DNA from 4 places in the Streptomyces sp. NBC_00237 genome. Region 1 is predicted to be linked to each of the others. Evidence: riboswitches for the same ligand, from Rfam matches in the RefSeq annotation. Region 1 holds a riboswitch; each other region holds the start of a gene.

Evidence for each region. A riboswitch is a leader RNA that binds a small molecule or an ion and turns the genes downstream of it on or off. The one in region 1 is predicted to bind cobalamin.
Region 2: another riboswitch for cobalamin. It lies ahead of OG897_RS19445 (CoA-acylating methylmalonate-semialdehyde dehydrogenase); the one in region 1 lies ahead of OG897_RS23055 (ribonucleoside-diphosphate reductase subunit alpha).
Region 3: another riboswitch for cobalamin. It lies ahead of OG897_RS11285 (cobalamin biosynthesis protein); the one in region 1 lies ahead of OG897_RS23055 (ribonucleoside-diphosphate reductase subunit alpha).
Region 4: another riboswitch for cobalamin. It lies ahead of metE (5-methyltetrahydropteroyltriglutamate--homocysteine S-methyltransferase); the one in region 1 lies ahead of OG897_RS23055 (ribonucleoside-diphosphate reductase subunit alpha).

The regions. Positions count from the first base shown of each region.
Region 1 covers NZ_JAPEMT010000002.1:2,099,403-2,101,594, reverse strand. Annotated here, with positions in the region: gene OG897_RS23055 (ribonucleoside-diphosphate reductase subunit alpha) at 1-1,177, opposite strand, end outside; cobalamin riboswitch at 1,322-1,463, opposite strand; gene OG897_RS23050 (GNAT family N-acetyltransferase) at 1,523-2,041, opposite strand; gene OG897_RS23045 (YbdD/YjiX family protein) at 2,141-2,192, opposite strand, start outside.
Region 2 covers NZ_JAPEMT010000002.1:1,204,749-1,206,940, forward strand. Annotated here, with positions in the region: gene OG897_RS19445 (CoA-acylating methylmalonate-semialdehyde dehydrogenase) at 1-903, opposite strand, end outside; cobalamin riboswitch at 1,171-1,358, opposite strand; gene OG897_RS19450 (helix-turn-helix transcriptional regulator) at 1,608-2,192, shown strand, end outside.
Region 3 covers NZ_JAPEMT010000001.1:2,557,994-2,560,185, forward strand. Annotated here, with positions in the region: gene OG897_RS11280 (cobyric acid synthase) at 1-209, opposite strand, end outside; gene OG897_RS11285 (cobalamin biosynthesis protein) at 206-1,156, opposite strand; cobalamin riboswitch at 1,227-1,366, opposite strand; gene OG897_RS11290 (hypothetical protein) at 1,515-1,736, opposite strand; gene OG897_RS11295 (inorganic phosphate transporter) at 1,765-2,192, opposite strand, start outside.
Region 4 covers NZ_JAPEMT010000003.1:81,286-83,477, reverse strand. Annotated here, with positions in the region: gene OG897_RS27265 (glycoside hydrolase family 18 protein) at 1-446, shown strand, start outside; cobalamin riboswitch at 560-783, shown strand; gene metE (5-methyltetrahydropteroyltriglutamate--homocysteine S-methyltransferase) at 1,000-2,192, shown strand, end outside.

The DNA.
Region 1 (2,192 bases):
GGGCCGACATCGACTTCTTGGCGAGACCGGCGGCCTCGGCCTTGCGGTAGGCGGCGTCGAACTCGTCGCCCCACAGGTCCACCAGCTCGGGGACGTCGGCGGGGGAGAACAGCGACCACTGGCCGTCCTGGTCCACGCGGCGCATGAACTCGTCCGGGATCCAGTGGGCGAGGTTCAGGTTGTGGGTGCGGCGGGCGTCCTCGCCCGTGTTGTCGCGGAGCTCCAGGAACTCCTCGATGTCCGCGTGCCAGGTCTCCAGGTAGACCGCCGCTGCGCCCTTGCGGCGGCCGCCCTGGTTGACGGCCGCGACGGAGGCGTCGAGCGTCTTCAGGAACGGCACGATGCCGTTGGAGTGGCCGTTGGTGCCCCGGATCAGGGAGCCGCGGGCGCGGATGCGCGAGTACGAGAGGCCGATGCCGCCCGCGTGCTTGGAGAGGCGCGCGACCTGGTGGTAGCGGTCGTAGATCGAGTCCAGTTCGTCCATCGGGGAGTCGAGGAGGTAGCAGGACGACATCTGCGGGTGGCGGGTGCCGGAGTTGAAGAGCGTCGGCGAGGACGGGAGGTAGTCCAGGCGGCTCATCAGGCGGTACAGGGAGGCGACCTCGGCGAGAGCCCGCTCGCTGTCGTCCTCGGCGAGGCCGGAGGCCACGCGCAGCATGAAGTGCTGCGGGGTCTCGACGACCTGGCGGGTGATGGGGTGGCGCAGCAGGTAGCGGCCGTAGACCGTGCGCAGGCCGAAGTACTCGAAGCGGTCGTCGCCTTCGAGGTCGATCAGCTCGTCGAGCGCCGCCGCGTGCTTCGCGACGAAGTCGGCCGTACGGTCCGCGATGAGCCCTTCGCGGTGACCGACGGCGACGGACTCGGAGAAGCAGCCCACGCCCTGGGTGGCCGCCTCGTCCCGGATCGTACGGGCGAGCAGGCGAGCGGCGAGGCGCGAGTACGCGGGGTCCTCGGAGATGAGTCCTGCGGCGGCCTCGGTGGCGAGCTCCCGGAGCTCGGCGGCGTCCGAGCGCGCGTTGCGCCCCCGCAGGGCGGCGGCGGCGACCCGGCCGGGGTCGGTGTCGGTCAGGTCGGCGGTCAGGTCGGTCAGGGTGCGCAGCAGCGCGGTACCCGGAGCGTCCTGGTTCTCAGCCTGACTCTGCTCGGCGATGGCCGGATCGACTGGCGCGATGGTCACGTGGGGGCTCTCCCTCGCTCGGCGCGGGGCCACGAGGCGGGGAGCGGGGGCGCGCGAGCACACGTCAGCCCCGAAAAGGGCGTACGTCGCCTGGCGTCCACCGGCCCAACCGCGAGGCCCGGACGTATCGGAATCCGGCTCGGTCGAGCCGGATCGGCCGTCGGCAGGTCCTCGGACTTGGCGGTGCGCAAAAGCGCACATGACACACCGTTGCGGGACAGTTCCGGATTCTCACCGGATTCCCCTGCGGCGACAGCGAGGACGAGCATACATGTGGTGGGTCCCCGTTGGGGAACCCACCACATGTTGTGTCGCGTGCCGACCACGCGGCCCGGTTTTCGCGGGTTACAGGGCCTTTTCGTACGTCAGGAGCCCCAGTCCCGGCACCGGTTCCCAGTCCCGTTCCGGCGTCCGTACGAAGCCGAGGCGCTCGTAGATCCGGTGCGCGCCGCGCATCGCGGGCTGGGTCGACATCACCAGCCGTACGACCCCTTCCGTGGCCTGTGCGCGGGCGATGCAGGCCCGTACGAGCGAGGCGCCCGCCCCTCGGCCCCGACCGGCGTGCGCGACCGCGAGCATGCGGAATTCGGCCTCGTCGGCCTGAGCGATGTCCTGGAGGGGGCTGCCCTGGGGAGCATAGGTGACGGTGCCCAGGAGAGTCCCGTCGGCGTCCACGGCGACGAGCAGTTCGGCCTTCTCGGCGCGGGTCGCGGCGTCGCGCAGGACGGTCAGGTACGGGTCCTGGGGGCCGCCGGAGAGGAGGTCGTCGCCGAGGTAGGCGCCGGCGGTGATGTCGCCCACTTCGGGGTATTCGGCGGGTTCGGCGGTGCGGACGCGGATGTCTTTTCGGGCAAGCACAGTCATGCCCGGCAGTGTGCAACGGCGAAGGCCCGGCGTCCCACCCCGTATCGAGGGGCGGAACACCGGGCCGTACACGTCCGTGAGCGGAGGGATCCGATCCGCTCAGCAGCAGCGGAAGCCGTCCCGGGGGTCGCCCTCGCGGGCGTCGGTGCGG
Region 2 (2,192 bases), 890 kb from region 1:
CGCGACGAGCCGGTCCGCGGTCTCCTCGCCGACCGGCACGGCCACGGAGATCGCCATGCAGCGCTCCCCCGCCGATCCGTAACCCGCGCCGACGAGGGCGTCGACGGCCTGGTCGAGGTCGGCGTCCGGCATCACGATCATGTGGTTCTTGGCACCGCCGAAGCACTGGGCGCGCTTGCCGTGGGCGGCCGCGGTGGCGTACAGGTGCGCGGCGACCGGGGTGGAGCCGACGAAGCCGAGCGCGCCGACGCGAGGATCTTCCAGGAGGGTGTCGACGGCTTCCTTGCCGCCGTTGACCACGTTGAGGACACCGGGCGGCAGCCCGGCCTCCAGGAAGAGTTCCGCAAGCCGCAGGGGTACGGAGGGGTCCCGCTCCGAGGGTTTGAGGATGAAGGCGTTTCCGCAGGCGAGGGCGGGTGCGGCCTTCCACAGCGGGATCATCGCGGGGAAGTTGAAGGGGGTGATTCCGGCGACGACGCCGATCGGGGAGCGCAGCGAGTGGACGTCGATGCCGGTGCCCGCGTTGTCGGTGAACTCACCCTTGAGGAGATGGGGAATCCCGGCTGCGAACTCCACTACCTCCAGGCCGCGTTGGAGGTCACCGTGCGCGTCGGCGACGGTCTTGCCGTGCTCGGACGACAGCAGCCGGGCGAGGGAGTCGCGCTCCTCTTCGACGAGCTGGAGGAAGCGCAGCAGGACGCGGGCGCGCCGCTGGGGGTTCCAACCGGCCCATTCGTGCTGGGCGTTGACGGCATCGGTGATGGCGGCCTCGGTGTCGGCGCGGCCCGCGAGGGGCACGCGCGCCTGCACCGTGCCGTCGTTGGGGTCGTACACGTCGCCGAAGAGGCCGGAGGTGCCGACGGTGTGCTTGCCGCCGACGAAGTGGGTGAGTTCTCGGACCATGGAGTGCCTGCTCTCGTCAGGTGAGATCCGGGGGAGGGCACGGCGGACCGCCGACGGGCGCACGGGTGCGTGCGGTGCCGGTGGACGCCGTGGGACAGGGGACGACGGGACCGCGTACGGGGCGATGCGCGCGCGGGGAGGCGCGGGCGGGTCCCTCGTACGGGTTTCGAAGTCCTATGAGCGCAGGGTGAGTTGAGTGCGCCCCGCCGGATCACCAGGGTCGTGGGTACAAACCGGTGCCATGCGTGTCTGCTCCATCCTCGTGGAAAACACGGAACGTTCCGCGGCCGGTATCCTGACTCCCGGATCTCCGCGTGCCGCCCGCCTTCCCGACCGGCCCCTCAGGGCCTCGTCAGTGGCGAGTGGTGACAGCACACTCCCCGGTCACAGTGGCGGGACCGTGCCGGATTCACACCGGCTTCCCTGCACCGCGGACCTTGTCCCACGACGATATAGTTGGACGTCCTAGTAAGTCCACCCCCCACCTTCCGCCACTAACTCCCCTCACCTGTAAGCCCGTTCTCCGCTCACAGTCGAGGCAGGACGGGCCACCGCAGACCCCAACAAGGGTGACCCGTGTGGCGGTTCGGGAGAACTCCCGTCCGAACCGTGGTGGTCTTCTGATCGTTTGGTAGGCATCCTGTTCGATCATGGGTGGCACAGTGGGCGTCCGCTCGGGGTGGGCCGTGGCGAGGAGAAGGCGCGTGCTGGAGATAGCAGGGGTCGGGGCGGCGGAGGAGCGGGTCTACCGCCTCTTGGTGGAAGTACGGGGTGCGGGCGTGGACGAGATCGTCCAACGGCTCCACATCCGGGAACGCGAGGCGGCGTTGCTTCTGTCCTCCCTGCACGACAAAGGTCTGGTCGGACGGCTGCCGGGCGACGGCGGCATGCGGTACGTACCCGTCCCGCCGGACGTGGCGCTGCAGCCCCTGCTGGCGCGCGGCCAGGAAGCGCTGGAGTGGGCGCGGCGCGGAATGGAACAGCTCGCCGAGGAGTACCGGGCGGACGGTCGGCGCCATGACGCCGGGCAACTGGTCGAGGTGATCACTGGCAGCGGCGCCATCCGCCAGCAGTTGCGCCAACTCGCCTACGGGGCCCGCAGTGACCTGCGGTGGTTCTGCAAAGCCGATCCGGTGGCACTGCGCGCCCAGGACAACGACGAGGAGTTCGAGCTGCTCGCTCAGGGCATCCGCTACGAGGCGATCTACGAACGGGCCTGCCTGGAGCAACCCGGCATGGTCGACAACGTTGCCCAGGGCATCCGCGCCGGTGAAGCGGCCCGCGCCACC
Region 3 (2,192 bases), on a different contig from region 1:
TCGACCCGCGCCGCCTGCGCCTGCATCGCCTGCGCGCGGCCGATCTCCGCGCCCTCCCGCGTCACGAACGAGTTCAGCGACATGTTCTGCGCCTTGAACGGGGCGACCTTCACCCCCTGCCGCACCAGCCACCGGCAGATCCCCGCCGTGACCACGCTCTTGCCCGCGTCCGACGTGGTTCCCGCGACCAGCAGTCCGCCGCCGCTCATGATGTACGCCCCTTCAGCACGGACGCCGCCAGCCGCCCCGCCGCACACGCGGCCAGCGCCAGCACGCCCACCCGGCGCGACAGCCGCACCGCACGTTCGATGTCGGGCACGGCCACCGGCCGCCCGCTCTCCCCGTTGAGCACCGCCCGGTGCTCCACCCGGCCCGCGTACGACAGCGTTCCGCCGAGCCGCACGCCCAGCGCGCCCGCGAAGGACGCCTCGACCGGGCCCGCGTTGGGGCTCGGGTGGGCGGCGGCGTCCGCACGCCAGGCCCGCAGGGCGCCCCGGGTGTCGTCCCCGGCCAGCACCGCGAGCGCCGCCGTCAGGCGTGCCCCCGGCCAGCCCGCCACGTCGTCCAGGCGTGCCGAGGCCCACCCGTACCGGCGGTGGCGCGCCGACTTGTGCCCGACCATCGCGTCCAGCGTGTTCACGGCCCGGAACGCGACGAGGCCCGGCACGCCCCCGACCGCACCCCACACCAGCGCGCCCACCACCGCGTCCGAGGTGTTCTCGGCGACGGACTCGACCACGGCACGCGCCATCTGCTGGCCGTCCAGGGCCTGCGGGTCGCGCCCGCACAGGTGCGGCAGGCGTTCGCGGGCCAGCTCCAGGTCCCCGGCGGCCAGCGCCCCGCCGATCGCACGGGCCTCGCGGCCCAGTGACGTACCGCCGACGACGGACCACGTGGCGGCGGCCGTCAACGCGACGGAGGCGGCGGGGGAGCGGCGTACCAGACGGGAGGTGACGGCGGCGGCCGTGGCCGCCCCGCCGACGCAGACCAGGGTGTGCAGCACGCCCCGTCCCCGGTCGTCGCGCCACAGGACCTTCTCGACGGCTCCGGCGGCACGCCCGAAGGCGGCGACGGGATGGCCGTGACGGGGGTCGCCGAAGACGGCGTCACCGAGCATCCCGAGAGCCGCACCGACGGCGAATGTGTACGGGGGCATGACAACGGAACCGCGTGTACCGCAGCCGGGCATGGCGACGTGTCCTTAACTCAGGGTCCGCGCCCTGCGTTCGACGTGACGAGCGGCTGGGAGTTCCTGGCTTCCGTACGGCTCTCGCGAGCCGCACGGTGACAGTGGCGGGACCGCGCCGGATTCGCACCGGCTTCCTCTCCATGCCGCCGTAATGGCTCCGGCAGTCCACCACGCCCCGCGAACAACCGTCAACCTGGGGTTGACCTGCGGGAGGCCGGTGTGCGGAGGCCCACAGGGGGTCGCCGAGGGGTCCACGGGGGCGCACGCAGAACCGCCCCGCGCACGGGGCGCGGGGCGGTTCTGTGAAGCGGGGGTGGAGCGCCGGTCAGGCGACGATCAGGAAGATGCCGTACGCCACGGCCGCCGCGCACAGCGCGAAGCAGGCGTACGCGCCCGTGCGCGCCATGGCCGCCGAGCCGCCCGAAGCGGTGGCGCTCTCCTGCTTGGCGAGGCCCACGATGCCGAGGGTGAACAGGCCCACCAGAGCGATGGTGGCCACGAGGCTGACACCGAAGACGGTGCCGAGAGCTGCCCAGTCGATGTTCATGCGATTGCGTCCTTAGACCCTTGGGCCCTCAGACCGACGCGGCCGGGCGGGCCGGTTCGGCGGGGGAGTGGATGGTGGCCTTCAAGTCGCCGGTGGCCGCGTGGGTGGCGTCGGACGGGAAGACACCGGCCGGGGGCGGGGTGACCGCGGCCATGGCGGTGGTGACGACACCCGCGGGCTCGGCCGGGGCGAGCGGGGCGGCCGGGCCCTGCAGGTCGTCGGCGGTGACGTTGGTGTGGTCGACCGGCTTGCGGCGGGACAGCGTCCAGATCACGCCGGAGCCCGCGACCAGCAGGACCGCGACGGCGGCGACGCCCCACGTGCCCTGACCGGTGAGGAACTCGGCGGCCGCGGCGACCGCGCCGGCGGCCGGCAGCGTCAGGCCCCAGGCGACGAACATCCGGGTCGCGGTCGACCAGCGGACCACGCCGCCCTTCGGCGCGAGGCCCGAGCCCA
Region 4 (2,192 bases), on a different contig from region 1:
CGGCACTCTTCGCCCGGAACGACTTCAGCGTGCACGGCACGGTGGAGTCCTGGCTGAAGCGCGGCGCCCCCGCCCGCAAGCTGGTCGTCGGCATGCCGTTCTACGGTCAGGGCTGGACCGGCGTCACCGGCGGCGGCAACGGCCTCGGCAAGCCCGCGACCGGCCCCGCCCCCGCCAAGTGGGCAGCGGGTTACGCGGACTACAAGGAGCTCAAGCCCCTCGTGCAGCAGGGCAAGTTCGAGGTCCACCGCGACCTGCTCGCCGGACACGCCTGGCTGTTCGACGGCACGACCCTGTGGACGTACGACGACCCGCTGGTCCTCGCCACGAAGGGCGCGTACGTACGGGCCCGGGGGCTCGGCGGCGTGATGGCCTGGTCGCTGGACGCGGACACCGAGGACGGCGAGCTGTACCGGGCACTGGACCGGAGCCTCGGCCGACGCTGACCGCCTTCAGCAGGCGCAACTCGTCCACCACGGGCGGCCCGCACCAGGGCCGCCCGTTCGTCGTGCCCGCACCAGGACCGAAGCCCGGCAGACGGCACGCCCCACCCTGAACTAGTGTGTCTGGTGCAACTGGTTCGCCCTGCCCGCCAGGCAGGCGCGTCGTAAGAGGGAACCCGGTGGGAATCCGGGACTGCCCCGCAGCGGTGAGTGGGAACGACAGCCGTCATACGCACTGGGTCCTGACGGACCTGGGAAGCGACGGCCGGTAGGTGTCTGCCAGACGGATCGGCAGGCGTGCCCGCGAGTCCGAAGACCTGCCCGTCGCCCGTACGTGACCCATCGCGTACGGACAATCCCGGTGACCTCGTGGGCGGGTCGGCGTACACATCAGGCGGAGGACCGCACCCGTAACGGGTGCCGTCCGGTCTCCGCCCGATCTCGTCATCCCTTCGCGCCCGTGTCGTCCTCCGGGATTCTCAGGAGTCATCTCGCGAAGGAGATTTCCGTGACAAGTTCCGTGACCGATTCCGCGACAAGTTCCGTGACACCTTCCGTGGCGTCGAGTTCCACGACCTCGAAGTCCGCAGCCGGGGCAGCACGGGCCACCGTGTACGGCTATCCCCGCCAGGGCCGGAACCGCGAACTCAAGAAGGCGATCGAGGGCTACTGGAAGGGCAAGGTCACCGCCGACGCCCTGAAGGAGACCGCCCGGGCCCTGCGCCGCACGAACTGGGAGCAGTTGGCCGAGGCGGGCCTCCACGAGGTGCCCACCGGCGACTTCTCGTACTACGACCACGTCCTGGACACCAGCGTCATGGTCGGCGCGATCCCCGCCCGCCACCGCGAGGCCGTCGCCACCGGCTCCCTCGACGGCTACTTCGCCATGGCACGCGGAAACCAGGACGTCGCACCGCTCGAAATGACCAAGTGGTTCGACACCAACTACCACTACCTGGTACCCGAGCTGGGGCCGGACACCGTCTTCACGGCAGACTCCACCAAGCAGGTCGGCGAGCTCGCCGAAGCCCTCGGTCTCGGCCTCACCGCACGCCCGGTACTGGTCGGCCCCATCACGTACCTCCTCCTGGCGAAGCCCGCCCCGGGGGTGGCCGCCGACTTCGAACCGCTCACCCTCCTCGACCGCCTCCTCCCCGTGTACGCCGAAGTCCTCGCGGACCTGCGGGCCGCCGGGGCCGAGTGGGTGCAGCTCGACGAGCCCGCCCTGGTCCAGGACCGCACCCCTGCCGAACTGAACGCCACCGCCCGCGCGTACCGCGACCTCGGTTCGCTCACCGACCGGCCGCAACTCCTCCTCGCCTCCTACTTCGACCGTCTCGGTGACGCGCTGCCCGTCCTCGCCAAGGCACCGGTCGAGGGCCTCGCGCTCGACTTCACGGAGTCCGCCGCCGCCAACCTCGACGCGCTGGCCGCCGTCGGCGGCCTGCCCGGCAAGCGCCTGGTCGCGGGCGTCGTCGACGGCCGCAACATCTGGATCAACGACTTCGAGAAGTCCCTCACCACCCTGGGCACCCTCCTCGGCCTCGCCGACCGCGTCGACGTGGCCGCCTCCTGCTCCCTCCTGCACGTTCCCCTCGACGCTTCCGCCGAGCGCGACGTCAACCGGGAGATCCGGCGCTGGCTGGCCTTCGCCCGGCAGAAGACGACGGAGATCGTCACGCTCGCCAGGGGACTCACCCAGGGAACGTCCGCCATCGCCGCCGAACTGGCCGCGAACCGGGCCGACTT